4 regions of the Tritonibacter scottomollicae genome follow, and region 1 is predicted to be linked to each of the others. Evidence: riboswitches for the same ligand, from Rfam matches in the RefSeq annotation. Region 1 holds a riboswitch; each other region holds the start of a gene.

Region 1 (7,328 bases):
CGCACTGGCCAAGATCGGCGAGGCCTTTCCCGACCTCTCCGACAATTGGACCGCCGGCGTGCCGCTGCCCGGCGGCGACTTCCCGGTGGAGGATGTGGCAAAGCTGCGCGACAGGCTCGCCCGCGACTACCCGTTCCTGACGCCCTATGCCGTGCGCCGCCTGCTGCGCGCCTATGGCACCGAGGCCTGGGACCTACTGTCCGACGCCAAGGAAGAGGCTGATCTGGGCCAAAGCTTTGGCGCGACGATCACCGCCCGGGAACTCGATTGGGCGATCACCCGTGAGTGGGTGCGCTCGGGCGAGGATTATCTCTGGCGGCGCACGAAACTGGGCCTGCGCTTGAACGAGGCAGAGCGCGCCGCCGTCGATACCTATATCCGCGACAGAGCCGCACAACTGGCGGCCTGACAGGTCTACCCCTGATGCCCCCTGTTGCGCGCGCCCCAGATTTATGCGCGCGCAACTCTTGCAACGCGCATAAAAAGTATCAGCAAGACTGCCCCGTTGTTTCGCGCACGAAACAATAGGTCAGCTCCCCTGACCTGCACAGCAGAACCAAAGGTCGCAACAACCCCTTCATCTTTTTCCAAATACCTCGGAGCGCGAGGCAGAGCCTCGCATCCCAAGACCAGCCACAAGGCCCGACGCTTCAGAATTCCACACCCTTCTGCGCCTTGATCCCGGCGCGGAACGGATGCTTCACCTGCGTCATCTCGGTCACCAGATCGGCGATCTCGATCAGCTCTTCCTTGGCGTTGCGCCCAGTCAGCACCACATGAGTCATCGGCGGCTTGTGCTCCACCAGGAACTCCAGAACCTCCTGCAAATCCAGATACTCGTAGCGCAGCGCGATGTTGATCTCGTCGAGCAGCACCATGGTGTTGCGCTCGTCCAGGATCATCTCCTTTGCCTTCTCCCAACCGGCGCGAGCGGCAGCGATATCGCGGGCCTTGTCCTGTGTTTCCCAGGTGAAGCCCTCGCCCATGGCGTAGAATTGGCACAGGTCGGCGAAATTCTCCTCGATCAACGTGCGCTCGCCGGTCTGCCAGGCGCCCTTGATGAACTGCACCACCGCCGAGGGCATGCCATGGGCGATGCAGCGCATCACCATGCCGAATCCCGAGGAGGATTTTCCCTTGCCGGGGCCGGTGTGGACGATAATCAGGCCTTTTTCGCCATCCTTCGTTTTCATCATCCGGTCGCGGGCGGCCTTCTTCTTCGCCATTTTGGAGGCGTGGCGCGCCGCTTCCTCCTCAGAGATGTCGTTTTCGGTCTTTGCGGTGGTCTCGTCGCTCACGGGGGTCACTCCTGCTGTCTGACCCCATGTCTTGACAAAGAGTGCCGCCATGGCGCAAGGGAATTTCGTTGGTTCCCGAAGATGACACCCTTCGGGCGAAGAGGGAATGTGACATGGGCGTCCCGCGCGCCCTCAAGCACAGCCGCCCCCGCGACCGTGACCGGAGAGGTCTCCCGACGCCACTGGCGCATACCCCGATGGGGTCGCACCGGGAAGGCGGGATGACCGTCAGGGCAGATCCGCCCTGGCATCCGCAAGCCGGGAGACCTGCCAACACGCGTTTTGAACCGGCGGACGGGGTGTTCCGCGACCGGTCGAGGGCTTGCCGTCACTCCATGGCGTCGGTGCCCCTTGCTGGCCCGGCCCCGCTTCCGCCCAGAAGGAGGAGACAAGGCCGCATGGGAGACACCCCGAGCCAGAGCCCGGAGCCGGTTGTCCTGACCGTTTGCACCACCTGCCGTCCCGAAGGCGCCGACCCGGAGGCCATCCGCCCGGGACGCATCCTTGCGGATCGCCTTGCAGGCGCCCCCCTGCCCGAGGGCGTCACCGTGCGCGGCGTCGAATGCCTCTCCGCCTGCAGCCGCAGCTGCACGCTGCATCTCTCCGGCGGGCCGGAGCGTTGGAGCTATATCTACGGCGATCTCGACCCCGACACCCATCTGGACGACATCCTCGCAGGCGCTGCCGCCTATGCCGCCACCGACACCGGATTTGTGCCCTGGCGCGAACGCCCCGTGGTGTTCCGCAAGCAGTCGATCGCCCGCATTCCGCCGGTCTCCATGCCCGGGGTCGAGCTGTCCCCGGCGGCGGCATCAAACGCCTCGTCCGAGGGCTCCGACGCCCCCACAGAAATGCCCCCTGCCGCACTGGCGCAGGACTGACCTTGAAAGGCCGACCATGAGCACATTGAACAAGATCCCCGTTACCGTCATCACCGGCTTTCTCGGCGCCGGCAAGACCACGCTGATCCGTCACCTGATGCAGAACCCGCAAGGCAAGCGCCTCGCCGTGGTGGTGAATGAATTTGGCACTGCCGGTGTCGATGGCGACATCCTGAAATCCTGCGCCGACGAGAGCTGCCCGGCGGAGAACATCATGGAACTGGCCAATGGCTGCATCTGCTGCACCGTGGCCGATGATTTCATCCCCACTATCGAGAGCCTCATGGCGCTGCCGGAACCGCCCGAGCATATCGTCATTGAAACCTCCGGTCTGGCGCTGCCGAAGCCGCTCTTGAAGGCCTTCGACTGGCCCGCCATCCGCTCGCGCATCACGGTGGACGGGGTGATCACCCTGGCCGATGCCGAGGCCGTCGCCAAAGGCCAGTTTGCCCCCGATCTGGACGCCGTGCAGGCCCAGCGCGAGGCGGACGAGAGCCTGGATCACGAAACACCTCTGTCCGAGGTTTTTGAGGACCAGATCTCCTGCGCCGATATCGTGCTCTTGTCCAAGGCGGATCTGGCCGGCGAGGCGGGCGTCGAGAAGGCCCGCGCGGTGATCGAAGCCGAGGCCCCGCGCAAGCTGCCGATCCTGCCGATGACCGAAGGTGTGATCGATCCCCGCGTGATCCTTGGCCTTGGCGCTGCCGCCGAAGACGATCTCGACGCGCGCCCAAGCCACCATGACGGCCACCACGATCATGAACATGACGATTTTGAGTCCATCGTGGTCGAAATGGGCGAAGTATCCGATCCCGAAGCGCTGCAAACTCGCATCATCGAGATGGCCCGCGCCCGCAACATCCTGCGCGTCAAGGGCTATGTGGCCGTGGAAGGAAAACCGATGCGCATGCTGGTACAGGCCGTGGGCGAACGCCTGCGCGCTCAATACGACCAACCCTGGGGCACGCAGCCGCGCAAGACCCAGCTGGTGGTAATCGCCGAGCATGATAACATCGACACAGCAGGCATCCACGCCGATCTCGGGGCCTGAGTTTCAACACCAAGGGCGCTGACCTCTCGCCATGAGGTCCCGCCCGGCGGACACGCCGGGCAGCGCCCGACCCTCCCCCCGGGAGGGCGCTTCGCACCCACACAGGGTCGGACGCTGCCCTCTCCGATTTGAACGAAGCGGACCAACCTCATGCACGTCGTCTTCCGCGAAAGCCACGGGCTCGGAGAAACAGACACCCCCTATGACGTCGGGCAGACCCCCGGCGATCTGGTGGTGCTGTCCTTTTCCGACAGCGATCTCGGCGCCTTTGCGGCGGGCTGGCACCGCGCGGACGGCAAACTCCCCTCCACTCGGCTTGCCAATCTGGTGGCGCTGAAGCATCCGCTCTCGGTCGATGTCTACGCGGAACAGACGCTGGAGGGCGCAAAGGGCGTTCTGGTGCGTCTGATCGGCGGCGAGAGCTACTGGTCCTACGGTCTGGCCACGCTGCAGGATCTGGCCCGGCGCAAAGGCATCGCGCTGGCGATCCTGCCCGCCGACGGGCAGGAAGATCCGCGACTGGACGAACTCTCCACCCTGCCCGTCTCCACCCTGCGCCGGTTGCAAAGCCTGTGTGATGCGGGCGGTGCGGTGGCAGCCCAGGCCGCGCTGGCGCAGTTGGCGCTGGCGGCGGGGCTTTATGCCGGGCCGGTGATCGGCAAGAAGACCGTGCCCGATTTTGGCTACTACGATCCCGACCACGGCGTGCTGAGCGACCTGCCGCAACAGGACAAACCTTTGGTCCTGCTGAGTTTCTATCGCTCCTACCTGACCTCTGCCGACACCGCGCCGATCGATGCGATGATCGCGCAGCTGCGCGAGCGGGGCTATGCGGCATTTGGCGTCTTTGCCCCCAGTCTCAAGGCGCCCGAGGCGGTAGACTGGCTGCGCGCCGAGCTGCCTCGGCTTGATCCGGCAGCGATCATCAACGCCACCGCCTTTTCCGCGCAGGGCCGCGATGGCAGCGCCTCGCCGCTCAGCCTCACCGGCTGTCCGGTGTTTCAGGTGGCGTTGTCGACCGCCCGGCGCAAGGACTGGGATCTGGCCGACCGCGGCCTATCGCCTGCCGACCTCGCCATGCATGTGGTGCTGCCCGAGGTGGACGGGCGACTGTTTGCCGGTGTCGTCAGCTTCAAATCCCCCACCAAACGCGACCCGGATCTGCAATATTCCCGCTTCATCCACCGCGCCGATGCGGATCGTATCGCGGCGGCGCTGAACCGGGTGGAGGCGCATCTGCGCCTCAGCCGGACAAAAACTGCGGAAACACATCTGGCGCTGGTGCTCTCGACCTATCCGGGCCGCGATTACAACCTCGCCCATGCGGTGGGTCTGGATGCGCTGGCCTCGACCAGCGCGATCCTCTCTGCCCTCGCGGCAGAGGGCTATGATGTCACGCCGGAAAATGATCTTGGTGCGCGCCTGTCACAGGAGGTGCTGAGCTGGCCTATTGCCGACTATCGCGCCGCACTTGAGACCCTCCCCGAAAGCCTCCGCAATGACCTTCATGCGGCATGGGGGGCACCGGAGGACGATCCGGCCATCCGCGACGGCATGGTGCAGTTCCGCGCCCTGCGCGCGGACAAGGCGCTGATCGCCCTGCAGCCCGAGCGCGGCGATGTCCACCTGCGCGAGGACGACTACCACGACCTCGACCGCACGCCCCGGCATGGCTATGTCGCCTTCTACCTCTGGCTCCAAACCCAGGCCGACGCGCTGGTGCATGTGGGCGCCCATGGCACGCTGGAATGGCTGCCGGGCAAGGCGGTGGCGCTGTCGGCGGCTTGCTGGCCCGAAGCGCTTTGCGCATCGATGCCGGTGATCTATCCCTTCATCGTCAACGACCCCGGCGAGGCCGCCCAGGCCAAGCGCCGCATTGCTGCGATTACGGTTGGTCACATGCCACCACCGCTGGCCCAGACCACCCTGCCCGAGGGCATGGGGCGGCTCGAAAGCCTGCTGGATGAATACTCCACCGCCGATGGTCTGGATCCGTCCCGCCGCGACCGGCTGATCGCCGACATCCGGGCAGAGGCGCAGGGCAGCGGCGTCGAAGAGGACCTGAACATCCCCGCCGAGGCCTCGGCAGCGGAGGCGATCACCCGCATCGACCGCTTTGTCTGCGACATCAAGGAAAGCCAATACGGCGAGGGGCTGCATATCTTTGGCAGCGGCGATCATGGCGCGGCCGAGATGCGCGGGCTGCTGGAGGCTCTGGCCGGGCGAATGATCGCCCCAGGCCCGTCCGGCTCCCCCTATCGGGGCCGGTCGGACGTGATGCCCACGGGGCGCAACCTCTTTACCACGGACCCCCGCGCGGTGCCGTCGCGGGCGGCGCAGGCGCAAGGGGTCAAACTGGCGGAAGAGCTGCTGCGCCGCCACCTGCAGGACCATGGCGACTGGCCACGCGGGCTGGTGGTGGATCTCTGGGGTTCGGCCACCATGCGCACGGCGGGCGAGGAGTTCGCCATGGCGCTGCATCTTGCCGGGCTGGCGCCGCTTTGGGACGAGGGTTCCGAGCGGGTCTCCGGCTTCGAGGTCATTCCGCTGGCGTTGCTGGGCCGTCCCCGTATTGATGTCACCCTTCGGGTCTCTGGCCTGTTTCGCGACGTCTTTCCCGGTCTGGCCCAGATGTTCGAAGCCGCCGCCGCTGCGCTCTCCGCGCGTGAGGAAGACCCCGGCGACAACCCCTATCTGACCGCCATCCCGCGCGTCTTTGGTCCCAAGCCAGGCCAGTACGGCCTCAACATGTCCGCGCATCTGGATGACTACTCAGACGAGGCCCGCGCGGCGGCGGGTGAGGCCTGGCTCAAGGCCTCCTCGCATGCCATCGACGCCAAGGGCGAGATCCACGAGGCCCGCGCCGCGCTGGAGGACCGCCTGCAAAGCGCCGACAGCTTTGTGCACCTGCAGGATCTGGCGGAGACAGACGTGCTGGTGGCCTCGGATTATGCCGCCCATGAGGCCGGATTTGCCGCCGCGATGACCCGCCTGGGCCATGAGGCGCCGTCGCTCTACCACATGGACGCCACGCGCCTCGACACCCCGCAGGCCCGCAGCCTGCAAGAGGAAATCGCCCGCGTCACCCGCGCCCGCGCCTCTGATCCGCATTGGGCCACCTCAATGATGAACCACGGCTTTCGCGGCGGCGCCGAGATTGCGGCGACGCTGGACCACATGGCCGCCTTTGCGCATCTGGCCCAAGTGGTGCCCGCACATCTGTTCGACCTCTATTTCGAGGCCACGCTGGGCCGCGAGGATCTGGTGGGGTTTCTGGAATGCGAGAATCCGGCGGCGCTACAGGCGATGCGGGACCGGTTTCAGGCGCTGCGCGAGGCGGGTCTGTGGGTCACTCGCCGCAACTCCATCCTCGCCACGCTGGAGGGGGCCGCATGAGCACGCCCGCCACGCCAAAGGTCTACGGCTGGTGCCCCGGCGCCCTGCGTCCGATGATGTCCGGCGACGGTCTGGTGGTGCGCATCCGCGCGCCGCTCGGTCGGCTGTCACCGGCGCAGGCCAGAGCTGTGGCAGCACTCTCCGAGCGTTTCGGCAATGGGGTGCTGGATGTCTCCGCCCGCGCCAACCTGCAGATGCGTGGTGTCCGCCCCGAAGCCCACGCAGAGCTGATCGCCGCGCTGCAACAACTCGGTCTGGTAGACCGCGATGCCGCGCTTGAGGCGCGCCGCAACATTCTGCTGACGCCGTTCTGGCGCGACGGCGACCGCAGTCATCGCATCGCGCAGGCGTTGAGCGACGCGCTCGCGGCAGCCTCGGACCTCCGCCTGCCCGGCAAGTTCGGCTTTGCGGTGGACGCTGGTGACACCCCGGTGATGCAGGACATCGCCGCCGACATTCGCATCGAAGGCGCGGGCGCCGACCTGAGCCTGCGCGCAGACGGCGCGGATGTGGCCCTGCCGGTGACCGAGGACAGCGCGGCCGACGCGGCCCTTGCGCTCGCCCGCTGGTTCCTGGAGCAAGGCGGCGCGCCCGAGGGGCGGGGCCGGATGCACCGGCTGATTGCGCGCCGCGGCCCACCGGCATCGCATGGCGCGGATGTCGCAAGGGGCGCCTATACCGCAACGCCCGGGCTCGCCGCCT
Region 2 (7,328 bases), on a different replicon from region 1:
CTGGCAGGTGCCTTCTTGGGGGCCAAGCGGGGCGGTCTGGCAATCATTCTGTTTCTCGCGCTCCTGGCAGTCGGATTGCCACTTCTGGCCGGCGGTCGTGGCGGACTAGGCGTCTTTTTCGGAGCCTCCGGCGGGTTTCTCATCGGCTTTCCGGTCGGGGCCTTTGTGATTGGCTATTTGTTCGACAAATATGCAGGTCGCCCACCGCTCTTCCCGTCGATAGTGTTCATGCTCCTGGGCGGCGTTGGCGTCGTGTACTTGTTTGGGGTGCCTTGGTTGGCTGTCATCGCCGAACTCTCGATCTGGCAGGCGCTTGCCGCATCCGCGGCCTTCCTGCCGGGCGATGTCACCAAAGCCGTGCTTGCCAGCCTGATCCTGCGCGAGGTGCGCAAGGCCATTCCAAATCTGTAGTGGTGCCAAAGCGCGCTCGCATCGCGCAGGCATAGCTTTAACATAATTCATATTACGAGATATACGTCGGGCAGGGGGTGAAGATCCCCTGCTTGGACGTGCATCCGGACACAAAACTAAAATTATACTTGATCTCCCATGTTTGCTGCACGATTGTGCAACAAACAGCAGGGCATGATATGTCAGACAGTAAACCGAAATTTCGCCGGGAAAGCCCCGAACATCGTCGCGAGCAGCTGATCGAGGCGACCTTGCGGGTCATTGCCCGTAAAGGCGTTTCTGCGGCGACCGTTCGCGAAATCTCGGCCGAAGCTGGCGTTGCCTTCAGCCTGATCCGTCATCACTTCCGTACCAAAGAAGATCTGATGTACGCGGCGTATTCCTACCATATGCGCAAAATGGCGCATTTGTCTCTTTCGTCGGCGACTGATGTGTCGCGTCCGATTGCAGACCGTGTGCGCCAATGTGTCCGCGACACACTTTCAGCGCCCGTTGCAAGCGGTGAAGGGTTGCAGATTTGGGCGGGCTTTATCCAGATGGTCCCGCATGACGCGCGCATGAAGCAAATTCACATCGACACCTATCTCGGGTTCCGTGATGCGCTGGAACCTCTGATCACCGAGGCCCTGCGAGCACAAGGCGCGCCTGCAGACCCCAAAACCGTGGAAGAAAAGGCCATCGCCTGCAACGCGGTCCTCGACGGTCTCTGGCTTGAAGGGTCGATGCTGCCTGAGATGCTGCCCGCGCACCGGCTGACCGACGTCGCCGAAGCGACACTTTTTGCAATTCTTGGTCTCTCTCCAACAGACTGAACCAAGCACCAGTACGACAAGGAAGAACTCATGCAAACGATCGGCCAGGCCTTGGCACAGAACCTTGTGGATCGCGGTGTCGACGTTGTGTTTGGCATTCCCGGCGTCCATACGATCGAGCTTTACCGCGGGATCGAGGGCGCCGACATCCGGCACATCACCCCCCGCCACGAACAGGGCGCAGGGTTCATGGCGGACGGATACGCGCGCATTTCGGGCAAGCCCGGCGTGGTTTTTGTCATTACCGGGCCCGGGCTCGTCAATACGCTGACCCCAATGGCTCAGGCGAGGGCCGACAGTATTCCGATGGTCGTAGTGACCGGCGTCAACCGGCGCGATAGCCTTGGCAAGGGGCTGGGGCTGCTGCATGAACTGCCTGACCAGCTGAAGCTCTCCCAAACTGTTGCAAAACATGCCGAACAGGTTTGCGCCGCCGCCGACCTCGAAGGCGCGCTGGATCGTACATTCGATGCACTGAGCGGGCGCCCTGCCCCGGTCCATATCGAGGTTCCAACCGATGTCATGGACCTTGAAGGGCCAGATGCGCTCAAAATCTCTGCTCCCACGACAGCCGCTGTGCCTGACCTCTCCGCCATCGTGCAACGGCTTGCGCAAAGCGAACGCCCTGTGATCCTCGCTGGCGGGGGCTGCCGTACCGCGGACGCAGCCCTGGCCGAACTTGCCGAGAAGCTCGACGCCCCGGTCATCCAGACCGTGAACGCGCGCGGCTTGATGCACGGTCATGCGCTTACGGTGGCGGCAAGCCCCTCGTTGCAAACCGTCCGCAACCTGATCGAGGAGGCCGACTGCGTGCTGGCATTTGGAACCGAGCTCGGCCCGACGGACTACGATATGTATGCCACCGGGACCTATCCCGACATGGCGTCCCTGCTCCGCATCGACATCTGCGCAGAACAGCTCGCCCGTCATCCGGCAGAGGCTACTACGGTGGGCGATGTGGGCCCTTGTTTGACGCAGCTTGCCAGCGCAATTCCAGCGCGCGTGCCCGGCGACGGCGCGGAGCGTGCCCACAAAACCCGTGCCGCAGCTTTGGCCGAAGTCGAGGCCCTTGCGCCAAGCTACGGTGCGCTTATTGGCCAAGTGGAGACACTCCGAGACGCCCTGCCCGGCTCCATTATGGTGGGGGATTCAACCCAAGCAATATATGCTGCCAATCTGGCCTATGATCATGATCGCCCTGGCGGTTGGTTCAATGGCGCCACCGGATTTGGCGCGCTGGGATACGCGATTCCCGCAGCCATCGGTGCGGCCCTGGCGGATCCCACTGCTCCAATCGTGGCGATGATGGGAGATGGTGGCGCGCAATTCACCCTTCCGGAACTTGGCGTGGCAAGCGATGAGAACCTGCCGATCCTCTTTGTTGTCTGGAACAACAATGCCTTTCTCGAGATCGCAAATGCTATGGAAGGTGCAGGCATCACCGCCACAGGTTGCCATCCGGGCGCACCGGACTTTGAGGCCGTCGCTGCGTCTTATCGCCTTGGTTTCAAGCGCACATCTCCAGACGACTTGCGTGATGCACTGACGCAGATCCTGCCGCTTGACGGCCCTCTGCTTCTGGAAATCGACATGCAGGGCCACTCTTCGCCAACCGATTGAGAACGTCTGCGGCGACCGCCTCGCGCCCAATGCGGCTTTCGCGCTCGGCTGTGAGCTGGCTGTTTCCCGCGTCATAAATCCCGTCGCGCCCAGCCCCTAGGCGCGACGGGGGATTCTTTTGACCGTCAGCAGGCTCAAATTTCGACAGAAACCTTGCCGATCGGGTTGGAGCAGCACGCCAAAATATAGCCGGCCTCGATGTCGTCATCCGAAATGCCGCCATTGTGGACCATGTGCACATCGCCAGCGGTTTTCTTCACTTTGCAGGTGCCGCAGACCCCGAATGTGCAGCCGGACGGAATGTTCAGCCCGTTGGCCCGTGCCGCAGCCAGAACCGTGTCCGTTTCCGCAACTTTGGCGGTCACCCCGGATGTTGCGAAGGTGATTTCTGCCGAGGTCTCGTCATCGAGAACAACATCATCGAGATCAGGCTGTTCGGCTTCATTCGCAACCGGCGCGTGGAAACTCTCCTGATGGTAGTTGTCCATATCGAAACCGAGACCGGCCAACGCATCCCGCACCGCCTGCATGAAAGGCTCCGGCCCGCAGCAATAGACCTCGCGCTCAAGATAATCCGGGGCCATCAGGCCCAGCATCAGCTGATTGAACACACCCTGATATCCGGTCCAGGGCCGATAGAGGTCCGGCTCTTCAACAACAAACTTCAGGTCCAGCTTTTCTGAGCGGCTCGCCATCTGCTCCAGTCGCTGACGGAATATGATCTCCGACGGGCGTTTGGCACAGTTCACAAACACGATGTCCAGATTATCGCCGTCATCCCACATATTGGTGGTCATCGACATCATCGGGGTGATGCCGGAGCCCGCAGAAATAAAGAGGAATTTCTTTGCTGAACTGTTTGCATTCGTAAACAGACCAGCGGGTCCGATCGCCTTGATCCGGCTGCCGGGGCGCAGGTTGTCGAGCATCCAGCGGGTGCCGATACTGTCCGCCTGGGCCTTGGCTGTGATCGTCACGTTGCGTGGCCGCGACGGCGACGAGGAGATTGTATATGTCCGGTGCAACGGACCACCCGGAACCGGGATTTCCAACGTCATGAACTGACCGGGATCAAAGTCGAACAACGCCCCGGATGGCGCCTTGAAGGTGAATGAGGCGGTGTTCTCCATCTCTGGAATGATGGAGACGCATTCCAGCATCTCAGTATCTTTCCAGATTGTGCGTTCACTGATTTTCGGCATGTTCTGTTACTCCGCCGCCAAGGTCTGAGGGGCGCAATTGCGCTTGAGGGTATCGAGGTACCACTGCACGAACTGCAGCACGCCGCTTTCCTGAACCTGGGAATAGGGACCGGGCTCGTAGGCAGGTGAATTGATGCCCATCTGATTGTACTCGACCACTTCGCGGTCTTCGTCGTTGGTTGCGATCCAGACCTCGGTCAGTCGGTTGAGGTCATAGTCCACCCCTTCAACAGCATCCTTATGGACCAGCCATTTGGTGGTGACTTCGGTTTCGGTCGCACTGATCGGAGTGACCCGGAACACAATGGAATGGTCCGACAGGAAGTGGTTCCAGGTGGTCGGGTAGTGGAACTTCAACAGCGATCCGGCATCGGCGAACGGCGCCCGCCCCAACCAGCGGCGCACTGCGGTCTTACCATCGAGCGTATAGCTCTCGGCGCCCTCTTTCAGCGGCATACGGGCCACGCGGAACTGACCATCAGCGTTCAGATAGAATTCCGCCGGCATCCCTGCCTGCTCGCAACGGTTGAAATGCGCCTGCAGAGTTGCGGGCGTTTCGCCGCCTTCGATACCGGTGATCGATGGATCATCCGGGAATGTCCGGCATAGCGACGGGTGGTTGCCGCCACAGTGATAACACTCACGGTTGTTTTCCCAGACCAGTTTCCAGTTGCCCTGCTCGATGATCGAGCTCTCATAGGCAACCTTGGCATTCGACAGGTCGTGCACCTCCAGGTAGGGGCGTGTGATCTCTGCAAAATGCTCAAAGTCCGGCGCCTCATCCGCAAGGCAAATGTAGACGAGCCCGGCAAGTTCACGACAGTGCACTGTCTTCAAACCGTGTTTGCTGGCATCAAAATCCGGTCCCATGTCTCGGGCCCACAGCAGGCGGCCATCCAGCTCATAGGTCCACTGGTGATAGGGACAGACCAGCTTTGGGTTGTTGCCCTTCTTCGCCTTGCAGATCACCGATCCCCGGTGACGGCAGGAGTTGTGAAACGCACGGATTACGTCGTCGGACCCGCGCACGATGATCACGTTGTACGTGCCAATCTGCTGCGTGACGTAGCTGCCTGATTTTTCCAGCTCGCAGGCAGGAATGGCAAACAGCCACTCCTTGTAGAAAATCTCCTGCAGATCGGTCTGGAACACATCAGCATTGTTGTAAAATGCCTGCGCCAGCCCGTGTCCCGGCTGGTGGTTTGCGATCAGCGCATTGATATTGCTGTTCATTTCCTGACTCCCCTGCCGCCTGCGTCCGACATGTGCGGCGCGACTGCGGTTGGTTGGTTGTTCGGACGGCACAGGGAACCCGTTAGGCCGCGGCGGAGGAAGCCGCGCCCTGCAAGATGCCCAAACCGCCGCCCGCGGTTGACGATATCTGTTGAGGCTGGTTTCCGGGCTCAGGAACTGACCAATTGGTCGGAGCGCAACGCCTTCCCGGGGTCCTCCACCCAGTGGCTGATGTCGCGCGCGCGGGTTCCATGACCGTTGCGGGGGCAGCGCCGGAGTTTCACCGGCTTCCCAAATTCTCCACACGGATCGCTCCGCGCAGCACCTCTTGAGACTGAGTTGTACCGAGATTCGAAAAACCAGATCCGCGAATTGCGACATTGTTTATTGAGTTCGAGACAAGCGCGACGCCCGCGCCACAATTCTTGCTCGGCGTCGTCCACACCGCCCCCCAAGACAGACATGACCGCAACGGAGCGCTCAATACGCGCCGATGCATTCGGCGTGGCGAACACGGGGGTCGCACAGGGATCTTCGATGGTCCTGACCGCATGCCGCAGATGGTAAGGGCGCGCCGCGTATCCATGCCGCACACGATGTCGGTGTTCAGAACATCGAGACGTGCTTTTGTCCGTTTTACCATCATCAAGTGGGCGCAAACGCTCCAATAAAAGCAACATATGCGATGGTTTGGCGAATTAAATGGTACGGCTTTCCGCATTCAAGCAGGAGTTCATTAATTCAATTCGACAAGTCTTTCTTTTGAAAACACGTTATCTTTGGGGATAACATTCAGGTGCGGTGCAAGGAGCAGTACGGCTTCAACCGCAACTTGTTGTTAGTAAAAGGTCAAAACATGTCAAAAATGAACGTACAAGACTACGCACTGATGTCGGGAGCGAAACCGGTTCTCCTGAACGTCCTGTCCATTGATGATGACGAAATTGATCGTATGCGACTGCTGAAGATCTGTCGCAAAGCCGGGCTCATGGTAGATTTTACCGAAGCTGCAAACCTGGCTGAAATGCGTGAATGCCTCGATGTGGACGCGTTCGATCTGGTCTTCATCGACCACGATCTGGGCATGGATACAGGCCTCGACGCGCTTGGCATCCTGCTGTCGCATGAAGATCAGGTCGGCGCGGTTCCGATCATGCTCACGTCCTCGGTCGACTACCATGTTGCAGTCGAAGCCATGCGTCGGGGGTGTGCCGACTATATCGTCAAGGACGAACTCACGGTTGATGCGCTGATAAAATCGGTGACATCGGCCATCGAACGACGTGCGCTTTACGGGGCGCTCACGGATGCGCGCGCGTCAGAGTCAGAGCTAAAGTCGATTTTTGAACGTTTCATGGTGAGCTGCGGGCCAGAAATGCGCGAGCTACTGCGCAGAAGCATGATGGGCGTGCGAGCGGTCAAGATGCAGGCGCGCAGCGATGATGCTATCGACCCGACGCTGCTCTCGAACCTGTCGATGTTTGAACGCGGTGCAAAGGATCTGGTAGCCTTTATGGACGATCTTGAAAGCGTCGTGGGTGAGGGTCGTCGCCTTACGGTCACCGAGTTGCGAAAACGCCTTCAGTAGGGGTACCCGCCCCGGCATACACATGAGTTAGGCGCAGCGGTTTTACTGTAGCGCAGGTTTGAATTCCTTATCCGGAGAGGTGACTATCGTGTCGCCAAGGTGGATCTCTATAAAGCTAAAAGTCGCGCTGGTAGTATGCCTTGTTTCTGGAGCGTCTTTCAGTGTCTTCTTCGCCATCAATTATCAAGACACCATTCAACGTATTCACGCTCACGCAGAAGAGCTGATACAGCGCAATCACGAAACACACACGCGCTACATCGTTGATACGCTGACAAAAATGCGCCAGGATTCGGAGATGATCGTTGGCTTCCCGCCAATTTCCGGGATCATCCGGACCCGCGAAGCGATCGACAACCGCGATCCGCTGGATGGGTCAACACTCGCCGATTGGCGCGCTCGGCTTGAAACGCTTTTCATCAGCATCATCGGCAATCGCAGTGGCTACAGTCAGATTCGGCT
Region 3 (7,328 bases), 590 kb from region 1:
CGACGGTTCCCAAGCGCCAGTCGATGGTGCCGGGCAGCTGATAGGCCTGCATCCCCACGTAGTGCATCGCCGAGACTGTCAGCCCAACGACCGCGCCCGCCAAGATCGGTCCAACCGCACCGCGCGCGAAGGCGAGCCCCGCGTTGGCGGCTAGCGAGCCCAACACTCCGACCAGAAGCGACACCCCGGTCAGTACCGGCTCATATGCGTGGTCATAGCCCGGCTCATAGGCCAGCATCGCGATGAAGTGGGTCGACCAGATTGTGGCACCCGTGACCAAACCGGCCAAGGGCAGCTGCACCAGACGCCGTTTTCCGGTCCATTGGGTCAACCTTGTTGACATATGCGCGGACAGGGCCGAGCCGACGATACAGATCAGGGCCGCGACCGCGACAAGACCATAGTGGTGTTCCTGCGTGATGCAGTCCAACAAGCGGTACATTTTTGTTTCCTCAGGCCGTGCCGTCCATGCTCCGACCCTGAGGCAAGCTACTTAACAAATGCTCTAGTATACCGAGGAAAGGCGTAAAAAATGCTTACAAATATAGCTTACTGCTGGCTCAAACCGGTCTGTTTCCCAAGCTCCGAAATCTGATCTCGCGAGGACATCGATTGCCCTAAGCGCAGGTCGCTCTGCACGCTCGGGGTGTTTTCTTTTGCACATCAAGCAGATCGGGCCAAACGCTCTTCGGTCTGCCTTGCAAATTCGGCCACGCGCGTGCGGAATTTGCGGTTCAACTTGTTCCGCGCCAGTTTTAGCGATTGCAGCAAAAGGCGTGCCGCCAGTGTCTTGGGCTTCAGGTCCACGCGGACGGTCATCCGCGTCCGTTGCGCAGACAGCGCCATCAAGTCCACCTTCAGATCACCGCTCATGCCGTTCCCGACCGCTGCAAAGGAAATCGTGTTCGGAACGTCGTAGTCGGCGACATCAATCCGTACCCGGCGTTCTGACCCGCGAAAGTTAAAAGTGACATCCCAGTACAACCCGTCGCGTGGCGCGGCAGTGTCGCCATGGCGTTGCACATCAACACCACGCCGAATCGCGGAGCGTTCGAAGCTTTCAAAATCCGAAATTGCCACGAACAGGTCCTGGATCGGGCAATCTGTGTCTTCTTTGGTTTCGAAATGCATAAGCGATGGAGCTCCGTAACGATACAACCAGCCGCAAGTGCGACCGTCAAACATTCCTAAACTATGTCGGTTACCCGAGTGTGTCCGCAACCCAGTTTTCCAATAGAAACCCCGCAATTGCACCTTTGCGTGGCGCGCGCACTTTTGGATGGTCGCCGGCGATCGCATCCATGACCTCCTGACGGGTCAACCAGATCGCATCTTCGATTTCTGACGGATCAATGGCGATTTCATCATTCAGGGCCACGCCGTGACAGCCGAACATCAATGACATGGGAAATGCCCACGGCTGGCTTGCAAGATACCCGACGTCGCCAACCTGGATGCCGGATTCTTCCAGAACCTCGCGCCGCACGGCGGCCTCCAGCGTCTCCCCCGGCTCGACGAACCCTGCCAGAAGCGAATACATCCCTTCTGGCCAGCCAGGTGAACGGCCCAGCAACACGCGATCCCCCCGCGTGATCAGCATGATCACCACGGGATCAGTGCGCGGGAAATGGGCGGCGCCACAACTTGGGCACCGACGCTGCCACCCGGCTTGCTCGACCCGGCTGGCCGCACCGCAGCAGGCGCAAAACCCGTGTGTTGCATGCCAACCCAGCAAGGCCTTCGCGGTCGCCGCCAGCTCCGCCTCTCGCGGTGTAAGCCGTGTCATCACGGCCCGCAGCTCTGCAAAAACATGGGTCGATGGCAGATCAGGGTGACGCTGTTCGCTGGGATCGAGAAACGTATCAAGCGTAGACAAGTCGGTTTCTTCCGGCTCCCACTCTCCCAGATCGAGCGCAAAATACCCCGCGGCCTGCGCACCGCGCCCGAGAAAGAGCGCCTCCGCCCGCCGCTGCGCCACCAGCGGGTGGCTGGTCGGCAGAAACGCTAACCCCGCCGCATGATCCTGTCCGGTATCATGCAGACAAAGCGGCTTGCCCCGCCACAAGAGCATAACCAACGCCTCCGCTGTCGACCATATCCGATCCAGCTCTTCGGGAACGGTCCGCAGATGGGCTGCGCGATCCAGGCCGCTACCGCCGAATGTGACTTGCTCTGCCCGTTTCATACCTGCCTCGCTGTTTGCATGTCACACCGGGTTCTCGCGCCCTGCCTCGATACGAGGCAACGGCGATAACACGGTGTTTTACACAGGCGATGCCGCATTCCCCGAAGCGACTCAAGCAAAAATGCCACGCTTCACAAAAACTCGAAAAAAGCGCGACGTGAGGGTTCCGCGCAACGCTTAAGCCTGCTCTTCTCGACGTTAACTAATTCGAGAAGCCCCGGAACGCCCCGGACATGGTGGCAAACGGTGCCGACGACTGGCGATGAATGGCGCATGATGACTGGATCCGACCAAGGCCCCACAGGGACGAATGGGGCCGATGAAGACGTGACAGAGGTGCCAGCGCGCCTCCGACTGCTTGCGACGTCTGATGTACACAGTCACCTCCTTGGCCATGATTATTATGCGGACACCCCTCATCCGGGCATCGGTCTGAGCCGGACTGGAAGTCTGATCGCCCAGGCGCGTGCCGAAGTGGCGGCAGAAGGCGGCATCGACTTGCTTGTCGACAATGGCGATTGGCTTCAGGGCTCACCACTGGCGGAAACTGATGCCGCAAACCCCGACGCACCTCCGCCTGCCATCCACGCATTTGGTATACTGCGCTATGATGCAGTCGGACTGGGAAATCACGAGTTCAATTTTGGCCTGGACACGCTGAACCGCGCATTGCGCGCGCTGCCGTGCCCTGCGATTTGCAGCAACGTACACCCCTGCGCGCCTGACGTTGCATTGCATGTGGAACCGCACCTGATCCTGTCGCGCCGTATTCCGGGCGCTGCGGCGGATGCGCCCGAGGTGCGCGTCGGCCTGTTCTCCGTCCTGCCACCGCAAACCCTGTTGTGGGATGCCGACCACCTCGCGGGGCGTGTGCGCATCGACGATATGGTCGACAGCGCCCGCACCGCCATTGCAACGCTTCGTTCAGCGGGCGCTGACGTGGTGATCGCCTTGGCGCATACCGGGCTTGCGGCAGCCCAGGCCGCGCGCGGTATGGAGAACGCCCTGCGCCCGCTCTCACACTTGCCAGGCCTCGATGCTGCGGTCGGCGGGCACACGCATCTGCTGCTGCCTTCGGCCAATGGTTCCGAGGACGGATTGGGCGTGCCTGTTGTGATGCCCGGCTCCAGCGGCTCTCACCTCGGCGTGGTGGATCTGTTTCTGGAGCAGACCGCGGACGGCTGGCAGGTGCAGCATGCGACCTGTGACCTGCGCGCGGTGAGCACCCGTTCGTCAAAAGGTCTGCAGCCGCTCGTGCCCGAAGCGCCAGAGATGGTCGCAGGCCTTGCCACGGCGCACACCCGTACCCGCGCCGATATGGCAACCCCGGTTGGCACCTTGTCAAAGCCGCATCATTCCTACTTCACCTTCTTTGGAGAGGATCGGGCTCTGGCGTTGACGGCACAAGCGCAGGCCGCTGCGGTTCGCCCACTTCTCGCAGCTTCACCGCATGCTGGGCTGCCGCTTCTTTCCGCTGTGGCGCCGGCAAAGTTCGGCGGGCGGGCCGGGCCGCTTAACTATACGCATGTACCAGCTGGCAAGGTGTCCCGACGCCATGTCGCCGACATTTATATCTACCCGAACGAGCTGCGCTGCGTGATTGTCAGCGGTGCCCAGCTGACGGACTGGCTGGAAATGTCGGCCGGGCTGTTCAATCAGCTCACCCCGGATATGCCAGGGACCCTGCTGGCCAACCCGGATCGTGCGGGGCATAATTTCGATGTGATTTTTGGGCTGGAGTATGAGATCGACCCAACCGCCCCCGCGCGTTTTGATGCGGATGGGCGACCGGTCAGCGATGCGCCGGGACGTGTCCGAAACCTGCGCTGGAATGGGTCGCCCCTGCGACAGGACCAACTGTTTGCCGTTGCCTACAACAGCTATCGCAGCAGTGGCGGGGGCAACTTTCGCATGCTGGGGGACGCTCCGACCTTGCAACTTGCGCCGATGATGATCCGGGATGCGGTCACGGCCTATGTGACCGGTGCAGTGCAAAAGGACCCGCTGGCAACACTTCCCTACCCCTGGCAGCTCCGTCCTGACCTAGGGGTGCAGGCGGTCGCCATCACCGGCCCCGGCGCACGCAGTTTCCTCTACGAGTTGCCGGACCACGTCGCCGCCAGTGCCACGGCGATGGAAAGCGGCTTCCTGTCGCTGACCCTGGATCTCTGAACGGACACGGCAGAGCTACCAGGAATCCCACGGCGCCGGGTTGTCATCATTCCATCATTTCCCTATATCGGGATTCGAGGGGTTGGCGCGGGCAAGCGCCTCGCCAACCTGGTCAGGTCCGGAAGGAAGCAGCCACAACGAGCCCCGCTTGGGTCGATGTCCAACCTCTCACTTCACGAAGCCCCGCCATTGGCGGGGTTTTGTGTTTAGAAGACCCCGCCGTATCTCTCGCCCGCCTGCGTGCGAGTATTATGCAGCTGCAGCGATAACATCGTTGACGACTCGGCGGGCAGCTCGCTACCCATATTGGTGATGGTTTCCAACTGGCCCGCTTTGGCTGTTTGGAATGAAAAGGGAACATGGTGAGGCGATGGGCAACAGACCCAGACCCAAGTCCATGACTGCCCCCGCAACTGTAAGCGGCGAGCAACCCGGTGTGACCACTGGTTCCAGAGGCCAAGGCGGCCAGTTGGACCGGGAAGGACCGGCACGCAGCGACCCGCAAGTCAGGAGACCTGCCATCACCGAAAGAACCTGAAACCGGGCGGGGTGTCCTGGATGAGGTCTGATGGCACACCGCAGGTTCACTGCATCCCCGCTGCCAACGGTCTCTCCTGCCGCACCGCCCCGACATGATACTTTGTGCGGAGGGCACTTTGATGGAAAATCCCGAACAGACACATGATTTTGTGGCGACAACCTGTATGCATCTGGGCCGCCCCTGCCCGGCGGCAGAGCGTATGTTGCGCGCCCTTGCCGGAGCGCTTGACCGCGCACGAGCCGTCACCCGTGACGATTTTGAGATTTCGGGCGATAGCCAGCTCGACGGCTGTGAAAAAGCCTGTCCGGCGCGGTTCGCCGCCAGTCATGATCGCATCCGGGTGTTCTGTGATGTCTCGGCGAGCACCGAGACCGAAACACTGGACCGGTTTGCCGATGCCATGCTGTCGCCGGACATGGCCGATCTGCCGGCCCGCAGTGCGGCAGAGGTGCCGCGCGCCTTTGGTGAAGCCCGGCCCCTCAGCCTGACACGCGCCGAAACCATTGTACCGATGTAACCTCCCGCGACCCGGCCAGAGCGCCTGCCGCTCCACGCGAACATCCAGCCCTGCCGATCAGCTACAGCTGCCATCGCGCGACTAGGGGGCGCTGCGCGGCCCTTGGGCCCAGATCAACTGCGCATCGGTTTCCACAGCGCAGGGGCGCTGCGCCCGCAATCGTGCCAATGCTGCATCCGGGCGCTCCCCGCTCTCGATCATCAATCGCAGGGCAACCATACCGGAGCGCCCGCAGCCGCCCCTGCAATGCACCAGCACTCGACCGCCACCCGACATCGCCTGACGCGCCAACGCGCTGACATCGGCCCAGCGATCCTGCATGTCATCGCCAGGGGTTTGAAAATCATCCACAGGCAAGTGGAACCAACGACTGCCGAGCCCCTGAAGATCGCTGCCGATATTCTCGACCCCCAGGATGACGTGCTCCACGCGGGTGGTCATCGAGATTACGATCGAGGGTTTCCATTCTCCGATCAGTCGAAGATCACCAGCGTAATCGCCCCCTGCCCCAGGTGCCTGGCTGAGCGCAAGAATGCCGTCACCAATCGACAGCGCATGAAGCACAAGAGGTTGCGCAGCCGGGTGCGGCTGCAGTTCAGAAGCACTCACCATTTAATCTCCCCCCCGGGAGGCGCGACCCTAAACCCGCGATACAGTACAAGATACCATAGCCTCGGCAAGCAGCTGATCGGTAGCCTTTTTTGCACGCGGCCGGATTCACCCTGCTCAGTGTGCGCCTTGAAACACGCAGGCCGCGCAACAGCGGTGGACGAAGCGCGCGGTGCCGCTTAGTTTGCACGGGATCATTTCGGCGCCGTCCACGAATCCGGGCAGCGCCCCTCAAAGACCATCCGAAAGGCCCTCATGAGCGAGCATAGCCCCGAGACCGCCCCCGCCCCGCAAGGCGGACAATATCAGGTTCTGGCACGCAAGTACCGGCCCGAGACCTTTGCCGATCTGGTTGGTCAGGACGCCATGGTGCGCACGCTGAAGAACGCCTTTGCCGCGGATCGCATCGCTCAGGCCTTCATCATGACCGGCATTCGCGGCACCGGCAAAACCACCACCGCGCGGATCATCGCCAAAGGCATGAACTGCATCGGCGAGGACGGTACCGGCGGCCCCACCACGGAGCCTTGCGGCAAATGCGAGCATTGCCTGGCGATCATGGAGGGGCGCCATGTGGACGTGATGGAGATGGACGCCGCCTCGCGCACCGGGGTTGGCGACATCCGCGAGATTATCGACAGCGTCGCCTATCGCGCCGCCTCGGCCCGCTACAAGATCTACATCATCGATGAGGTGCACATGCTGTCGACCTCCGCCTTCAACGCGCTGTTGAAGACGCTGGAGGAACCACCGGCGCATGTGAAATTCATCTTTGCCACCACCGAGATCCGCAAGGTGCCGGTGACGGTGCTGTCGCGCTGTCAGCGGTTTGACCTGCGCCGGATCGAGCCGGAGGTGATGATCGCGCTGCTGCGCAAGATCGCCGGGGCCGAGAGTGCCGAAATCGCCGAGGATGCGCTGGCGCTGATCACCCGCGCCGCCGAAGGCTCGGCCCGCGATGCGACCTCCCTGCTGGATCAGGCGATCAGCCATGGTGCGGGTGAGACGACGGCGGAACAGGTCCGGGCGATGCTGGGGCTGGCCGACCGGGGCCGGGTGCTGGATCTGATGGACATGATCCTGCGCGGCGACGCGGCGGCGGCACTGACGGAGCTGTCCGGGCAATATGCCGAGGGCGCCGACCCGATGGCGGTGCTCCGCGATCTGGCCGAGATCACCCATTGGGTTTCGGTGGTGAAGATCACGCCCGATGCCGCCGACGATCCAACCATCAGCCCGGATGAGCGGTCGCGAGGTCAGGACATGGCCAGCCGCCTGCCGATGCGGGTACTGACGCGCATGTG
Region 4 (7,328 bases), 1.9 Mb from region 1:
ACTTCGATTTGACCGTGATCTCGCCGCCCATGCGCTCGACAAGTGCTTTGGAAATCGCGAGCCCAAGTCCCGTGCCTTCCGTGCGCGTTTTTGGCGAACCATCCGCCTGCTCAAAGGCAGAGAATATGCTATGAAGTTTGCGCTCTTCAATTCCGCATCCCGTGTCCGAAACCTCAACGCAAAGCGGGCATGTCAGTGCCTGCGGGGTCTCGGAAATCGTGATCGAAACATATCCCTCATCGGTGAACTTGATCGCGTTTCCTATCAGGTTCAGCAACACTTGCCGAATTTTGGTGACATCCCCAAAAAATATGGATGACACATCCTCGGAGTAGTTCACCCGAAAGTCCAACCCCTTATATGCCGCCTTGGCCGACAAGAGCACCGCGACGTCTTCAACTAAGTTACGAAGTGAGAACAATTCGGGCTGCAGTTCGATTTTTTCAGATCTTATCTGTGAAAAATCCAAAACATCATTGACGATCTTAAGCAATGCATTTGCAGAATTGAAAATTGTATTCGCAAAGAGCGACTGCTCCTGATCCAACTCCGTTTCTTGCAGCAACTCACAAATTCCCAGAATCCCATTCATTGGGGTTCTGATTTCGTGACTCATATTGGCAAGAAATCTCTCCTTGGCCTTGTTCGCTTGCTCCGCCTTCTCTTTGGCGACCCGCGTGAGTTCCAAAGCAACATCGCGTTCACGTTCAGAGGTGATGTCTTCGACGGACCCCACCAGATGAGTAAGCTTCCCCACTTCGTCAAAAACCGGGGTCATCGTGTTACGAATATACTGCGTCCCCAGAACGGCAGGCAAATTTATCTCATATGTCGTGGCCTTGGCCGTCCGCACCACATTCTGCTGCACTGCAAGGGCACGTGCACCAGTGGAGCCGCCAAATATCTCCAAAGCGGATTTCCCGAACCAGCCGCTTTCGGGAAGCTGTGCGATTTCCCGCGACCGTTTGTTGATCGCGATATATCGGGGGATCTGGTCGTCACCGACTTCCAAAACGATTACCGCCATGCCTATAGCATCCAATATGGCATAGAGTTCGTTCACTTGCAGTCGTTTCACGCGTTTGTCCCTTTGTGCAGGAGAGCACCTACCGCAGTATGCCGGGGGCAACATCTAACCGAGCATATCCTAGTACCGAGTTTCTCTAAACCAAAATTGAACATGGAGGTCTTCCGGAGGTTCAAATGCGCTGAATTGCGCAGCCTTGGGCATGACGACATCCGCCTGCATACCTGCCAGCGCCCAGACCCTCGCGATGAGGGATGCCGTCGGCAAGAGACAAGAACGCCGGAGGGGATTTACGGGCTCTGCCAGGGTGCGACGGTGCATACAGCGTCGGGCTGATGTACTGGCGGCACAATAAATGGCGTTCTCCGAGCTTTCCCGAACGGAACACCGCCCGGCCCGTCGGCCCGCCGCCAGCGAACCTGTCACCATGAGAACCTTTCATCACACCGACGTGACATGCTAAACTGTCGTGCACGCGAGATGTGGAGGCGCAAGATGACGACGGAGACAGGGGGCTGCCTGTGTGGAAGTGTCCGGATCACAGCAGTCGGACCGCCGATGCGCGTTGGCATGTGCCACTGTCTCGACTGCCGCAAGCATCATGGTGCGGTCTTTTACTGCGCCGCAGTATTTTTGCAGCAAAACGTGACCGTCAGCGGTGATCTGCGCCACTATCAGGAGCGGTACTTCTGCCCTACATGTGGGTCCTCCGTTTTCGCCAAAAGCGGCGATGAGATAGAAGTGCATCTTGGCGCCTTGGATAAGCCGGACATGTTTGCGCCAGAGTATGAACTATGGGTGCAGCGGCGTGAAAGCTGGCTTCCTGCGCTCGACGGCCGCCCACAACACGATCAAAACCGGCACCAAGACGACTAGCGCGCAGCTATCCACATGCCTCTGTGGAAAACTTCCCTGAAGAAACCATACACCATATATTGACCATTTGCTGGATCTGCATCAATATCGTGTTGCTTTGGTTCTTGTGAGGCGACTCGCAAGCAATGAGGGAAATCGGTGAAAAACCGACGCTGCCCCCGCAACTGTAAGCGGCAAGTCCACCCTGGGCCACTGATGCGCAAGACGCATTGGGAAGGCGGGATTGGGCATTTGAGCCGTGAAGCCAGGAGACCTGCCAAAGCAGACAACGACGACCGCGGCGGAGGGCCCGGACGCGTGACACGGTGCTGTTTCGGCGCCGGGTTCCGTGTCCCCTTTCGTCCAAGCAGACAAAACCTGAGGGACCCTTTGCTGATGAGCATCACCGTCTATTCCAAACCCGCCTGTGTGCAATGCACCGCCACCACCCGCGCACTCGAGGCGAAGGGAATTTCTTTCGACGTGATCGATCTGACCGAAGATGCTGCCGCAATGGAAATGGTACAGGGCCTTGGTTACCGTCAGGCCCCTGTGGTTGTCGCCGGACAAGAGCACTGGGCCGGGTTTCGCCCCGACCTGATCGGCCGTCTGGCCTGATCCGGCGCTGATCGGATGGCCGGGCTCGTCTTTTTCTCTTCACGATCGGGCAACACGGCCCGATTGGTGGAGCGCCTCGGGCTGGAGGCTCTGCGGCTGCCGCAGGCAGGGCCGCCGCCTGAGCTGGACGCGCCCTTTGTACTGGTGTCTCCGACCTTCGCCGACGGCGAAGGGCGCGGCGCAGTGCCCAAGCCGGTCATTCGGCTTTTGAACAACACACGCAATCGCGCCCTCCTGCGGGGCGTGATCGCGGGAGGCAACCGCAACTTTGGTGCGACCTTTGCCCTTGCCGGTGAGGTCATCGCACGCAAGTGCAGCGTCCCCGTTCTCTACCGCTTTGAACTGGCGGGAACCGAAACAGACATTACCCGCATCCGCGCGGGCCTTGCCCGGTTCTGGGCAGCACAGGAGAGCCAGACATGCTTGACGCAAGCGTAACCGCCGATCTCGACTATCATGCCCTGAACGCGATGCTGAACCTCTATGATGATGAGGGGAAGATCCAGTTTGACGCCGACCGCATGGCGGCACGGCAGTATTTCCTGCAGCATGTGAACCAGAACACCGTTTTCTTTCATTCGCTGGAGGAAAAGCTGTCCTATCTGGTCAAGGAAGGCTTCTATGAAGCGGCTGTGCTTGATCAATACGAGCGCAGTTTCCTCCACCAGATCTGGGACGCGGCCTTTGCCAAGAAATTCCGGTTCCCGAGCTTTCTGGGGGCGTTCAAATACTACACCTCCTACACGCTGAAGACCCGCGATGGGCAGCGCTATCTGGAGCGTTACGAGGACCGGGTGGTGATGAATGCGCTGACGCTGGCGCGGGGTGACGCAGCGCTGGCGATGCAGCTGATGGGCGAGATCATCGACGGCCGGTTCCAGCCTGCCACGCCGACCTTTCTGAATGCCGGCAAGACGGCGCGGGGCGAGTTCGTCTCCTGCTTCCTGTTGCGGCTGGAAGACAACATGGAAAGCATCGGGCGCGGCATCAACTCCGCCCTGCAGCTCAGCAAACGCGGCGGTGGCGTGGCCCTGATGCTGACCAACATTCGCGAGCATGGCGCCCCGATCAAGGGGATCGAGAACCAGTCTTCCGGGGTGATCCCGGTGATGAAACTGCTGGAAGACAGCTTCTCCTACGCCAACCAGCTGGGCGCACGGCAGGGCGCAGGTGCGGTCTATCTGAACGCCCACCACCCGGATATCCTGCGTTTCCTCGACACCAAGCGCGAAAACGCCGATGAGAAGATCCGCATCAAGACACTGAGCCTTGGCGTGGTCATTCCCGACATCACCTTCCAGCTCGCCAAGAAGAACGAGGACATGTATCTGTTCTCGCCCCACGACGTGGAAAAGGTGTATGGCAAAGCCTTCTCGGAAATCTCGGTCACCGAGAAATATCACGAGATGGTGGACAACCCGCAGATCCGCAAGAAGAAGATCAACGCCCGCGCCTTCTTCCAGACCATTGCCGAGATCCAGTTCGAATCCGGCTACCCCTACATCATGTTTGAGGACACGGTGAATTCGGCCAACCCGATCGCCGGTCGGATTTCGATGTCCAACCTCTGCTCCGAGATCCTGCAAGTGAACACCGCGTCCGAGTTCACCGATGACCTCTCTTACGCGCAGATGGGCACCGATATTTCCTGCAATCTCGGCTCCATGAACATCGCCCGCGCCATGGATGGCGGCGATCTGGCGAGCACCGTCGGCACCGCGATCCGGGCATTGAATGCGGTGTCGGAAATGTCCGCCATCGATAGTGTTCCCTCGATCCGCAAGGGCAATGACGAAGGCCATGCCATCGGTCTTGGCCAGATGAACCTGCATGGCTACCTCGCCCGCGAGCGCATCCATTACGGCTCAGCTGAGGGTATCGACTTCACCAATATCTACTTCTGCACCGTGTTATTTCACGCTCTCAGTGCCTCCAACACGCTGGCACAAGAAAAAGGCACACGGTTCAAGGGCTTTGAGGACTCGACCTATGCCGATGGCAGCTTCTTTGCCAAATACGTCGACCGGGACTGGCTGCCGGAGACCGACCGCGTGCGCGAACTGTTCGAGGGCGCCGGCATCAATGTGCCGAGCCGCGAGGACTGGTCCGTCCTGTGCGACAAGGTGAAGGAGCACGGACTTTACAACCGCAACCTGCAGGCGGTGCCGCCCACCGGGTCGATCAGCTATATCAACTATGCCACCTCCTCGATCCACCCGATCACCGCCAAGATCGAGATCCGCAAGGAAGGCAAGATCGGCCGCGTCTACTATCCCGCGCCCTATATGACCAACGAGAACCTTGAGTATTACCGCGATGCCTATGACATCGGCCCCGAGGCGATCATCGACACCTATGCGGCGGCAACGCAGCACGTCGATCAGGGGCTGTCGCTGACCCTGTTCTTCCCCGCGGAGGCCTCGACCAGAGACATCAACCGCGCGCAGATCTACGCGTGGAAGAAAGGGATCAAGACGATCTACTACATCCGTCTGCGCCAGCAGGCGCTGGAAGGCACCGAGGTCGAGGGCTGCGTGTCCTGTTCGCTGTAACCTGAGGTTGGGATTGGGGGCTCTGCCCCCGGCCACATACGTGGCCTCCCCCGAGGTATTTTGAAAAAGATGAAGGGGCGCGGCCCCTAGCTGCTGAGATCGAGTATATGAAAGACATGACCCAACCCCGTGCCGTGCCCAAGGCGATCAATTGGAACCGTCTGCAGGACGACAAGGATCTGGAGATCTGGAACCGCCTGACAGTGAACTTCTGGCTGCCGGAGAAGGTGCCGCTGTCCAATGACATTCAGTCGTGGTCGCAGCTGACCCCGGATGAGCAGACCCTGACCATCCGGGTTTTCACCGGCCTTACCCTGTTGGACACCATCCAGAACGCGGTTGGCGCGCCGACCCTGATGCAGGATGCAATCACTCCGCATGAGGAATCGGTACTGAGCAACATCGCTTTCATGGAAGCGGTGCATGCGCGCTCTTACTCCTCTGTGTTTTCCACCCTGTGCCAGACCACCGAGGTCGATGAGGCCTTCCGCTGGTCGGCTGAGAACGAGCACCTGCAGGCGAAGTCGCGGCTGATCCTTGATGAATATGACGCCACCGCCTCGCCGCTGCGCAAGAAGGTCGCCAGCGTGTTCCTGGAGAGTTTCCTGTTCTATTCGGGCTTCTATCTGCCGATGCACTGGTCCAGCCGCGCGCGTCTGACCAATACCGCGGACCTGATCCGCCTGATCATTCGCGACGAAGCGATCCACGGCTATTACATCGGCTACAAGTTCCAGCGCGGGCTGGAGCGGGTGAGCGAGGCAGAGCGCAAAGAGATCAAGGATTTCGCCTTCGCGCTGCTGTTCGACCTTTATGACATTGAAGCGCGCTACACCGAGCAGCTCTATGACGGGTTGGGGCTGACCGAGGACGTGAAGAACTTCCTCCATTACAATGCCAACAAGGCGCTGCAGAACCTCGGCTTCGAGGCGTTGTTTCCCGATGAGAGCTGCCGCGTGAACCCCGCGATCATGGCGGCCCTGTCTCCGGGCTCGGACGAGAACCACGACTTCTTCTCCGGCTCGGGCTCCAGCTACGTGATTGGCAAGGCCGAGGCGACCGAGGACGAAGACTGGGATTTCTGAACCAAGAAAGCCGCCACCGGACACCGGATGGCGGCTTTTACTCTCTGCTCTTTACCCCTCTGATGGGCCTCATTTTGCGCTCCCTCAGAGCTTCCCTCCCCGTGCCGGAGTGTGCTGCCTTTGGAACCCTCGGGCGCGGGCCGCAGATGACAGCATCCCCCAAAAGCCGTGTGCGCGTTTTGAAAACGAAAAGCTCCGCCCGATCAGGTCGGACGGAGCTATCTGGCTCAGAGCATTTGCTTTGCGCTGCGTCTTACAGGAACATCTGTGCCACGATGGCAGACCCGACATAGGTACCGGTCATGACCAGCACCGCAACCACGGCGATCTTCCAGCCCGATGTCTTGGCGATCTCGATCTCGCGCTTGGCGATGGCGATACCGGCGTAGGCCAGACAGGGCGTTGCAAGGGTCAGGAAGTTCACGTGACCGACTTTGTCCAGCACCCAGGCGCTGCCCGGCGTCCAGGGCAAGGTGGCCACGATACCGACGAGCGATATCCACGCCACGGAGGGCAGTTTGAACGGGACAAACTCGGTCAGCAGCAGCCCGACCATGCAGATCACCCAGAGGACGATCAGCCCGAGCAGCCCCTGCGGAACGGTGTTCTCGGTCGCCACCGTGTTGCCGACCAGCGCGACAATGCTGACGACGATCAAAGCTGCCGCATGCGTGCCCAGGCCCAGCTTTGCCTCGGTGGTTGGGTCTTCGAAGGATTGCGTATCGCTCATGATTATTCTCCTGCCGCCGAGGCCGGTGCGTCCTTGCGGCCCAGCCAGTCATAGAGTTTCTCCGTCACCGGAAGCGCCACGAAGACGCACAGATACATGCCTGTTGCATAGGTCGCACGTTGCTGGCGCCGGCCAGTGCAAGGATCTGATCCTTCATTTCGGGCACCGCGCTCACCAAGGCGCCAGAACATGCGGCCATCATGGATCCGGAGCCGATACCACATGCCATCGCCAGTGCGTCGATCGAGAACATTCCGGTCGTCGCAAGGATCGACGCCAGAATCGCAAAGATGAACGTGCCAAAGAGCGTGCCGATGACATAGACGCCCATGACGCCCGCACCTTCCTGGCTCTTCAGGCCATATTTATCCGCGATGATTGCAATGTTGGGCTCCCGCGCAACGGAGAAACACGCGCCGATGGACTCGCGCCCCATGCCCAGCACAAGCACCGCAACAGGA

What was found. A riboswitch is a leader RNA that binds a small molecule or an ion and turns the genes downstream of it on or off. The one in region 1 is predicted to bind cobalamin.
Positions count from the first base shown of each region.
Region 2: another riboswitch for cobalamin. It lies ahead of R1T40_RS00635 (aromatic ring-hydroxylating oxygenase subunit alpha); the one in region 1 lies ahead of R1T40_RS10565 (DUF1636 domain-containing protein).
Region 3: another riboswitch for cobalamin. It lies ahead of R1T40_RS13310 (hypothetical protein); the one in region 1 lies ahead of R1T40_RS10565 (DUF1636 domain-containing protein).
Region 4: another riboswitch for cobalamin. It lies ahead of nrdH (glutaredoxin-like protein NrdH); the one in region 1 lies ahead of R1T40_RS10565 (DUF1636 domain-containing protein).

Region 1 is NZ_CP136704.1:2,074,520-2,081,847, forward strand. It holds gene glpD (glycerol-3-phosphate dehydrogenase) at 1-409, shown strand, start outside; gene cobO (cob(I)yrinic acid a,c-diamide adenosyltransferase) at 651-1,298, opposite strand; cobalamin riboswitch at 1,351-1,587, shown strand; gene R1T40_RS10565 (DUF1636 domain-containing protein) at 1,697-2,179, shown strand; gene cobW (cobalamin biosynthesis protein CobW) at 2,196-3,230, shown strand; gene cobN (cobaltochelatase subunit CobN) at 3,381-6,626, shown strand; gene cobG (precorrin-3B synthase) at 6,623-7,328, shown strand, end outside.
Region 2 is NZ_CP136702.1:152,811-160,138, reverse strand. It holds gene R1T40_RS00655 (biotin transporter BioY) at 1-411, shown strand, start outside; gene R1T40_RS00650 (TetR/AcrR family transcriptional regulator) at 510-1,223, shown strand; gene R1T40_RS00645 (5-guanidino-2-oxopentanoate decarboxylase) at 1,254-2,843, shown strand; gene R1T40_RS00640 (hybrid-cluster NAD(P)-dependent oxidoreductase) at 2,978-4,045, opposite strand; gene R1T40_RS00635 (aromatic ring-hydroxylating oxygenase subunit alpha) at 4,052-5,278, opposite strand; cobalamin riboswitch at 5,417-5,622, opposite strand; gene R1T40_RS00630 (response regulator) at 6,135-6,866, shown strand; gene R1T40_RS00625 (sensor histidine kinase) at 6,946-7,328, shown strand, end outside.
Region 3 is NZ_CP136704.1:2,661,881-2,669,208, forward strand. It holds gene R1T40_RS13285 (putative bifunctional diguanylate cyclase/phosphodiesterase) at 1-442, opposite strand, end outside; gene R1T40_RS13290 (SRPBCC family protein) at 664-1,131, opposite strand; gene nudC (NAD(+) diphosphatase) at 1,202-2,185, opposite strand; gene R1T40_RS13300 (5'-nucleotidase C-terminal domain-containing protein) at 2,459-4,357, shown strand; RNA gene ffs (signal recognition particle sRNA small type) at 4,433-4,531, shown strand; cobalamin riboswitch at 4,654-4,894, shown strand; gene R1T40_RS13310 (hypothetical protein) at 5,017-5,415, shown strand; gene R1T40_RS13315 (protein-tyrosine phosphatase family protein) at 5,497-6,027, opposite strand; gene R1T40_RS13320 (DNA polymerase III subunit gamma/tau) at 6,280-7,328, shown strand, end outside.
Region 4 is NZ_CP136704.1:217,601-224,928, reverse strand. It holds gene R1T40_RS01745 (PAS domain-containing sensor histidine kinase) at 1-1,078, opposite strand, end outside; gene R1T40_RS01740 (GFA family protein) at 1,523-1,903, shown strand; cobalamin riboswitch at 1,986-2,178, shown strand; gene nrdH (glutaredoxin-like protein NrdH) at 2,279-2,500, shown strand; gene nrdI (class Ib ribonucleoside-diphosphate reductase assembly flavoprotein NrdI) at 2,516-2,938, shown strand; gene nrdE (class 1b ribonucleoside-diphosphate reductase subunit alpha) at 2,920-5,052, shown strand; gene nrdF (class 1b ribonucleoside-diphosphate reductase subunit beta) at 5,160-6,137, shown strand; gene R1T40_RS01715 (hypothetical protein) at 6,391-6,867, opposite strand; gene R1T40_RS01710 (DUF3100 domain-containing protein) at 6,932-7,328, opposite strand, start outside.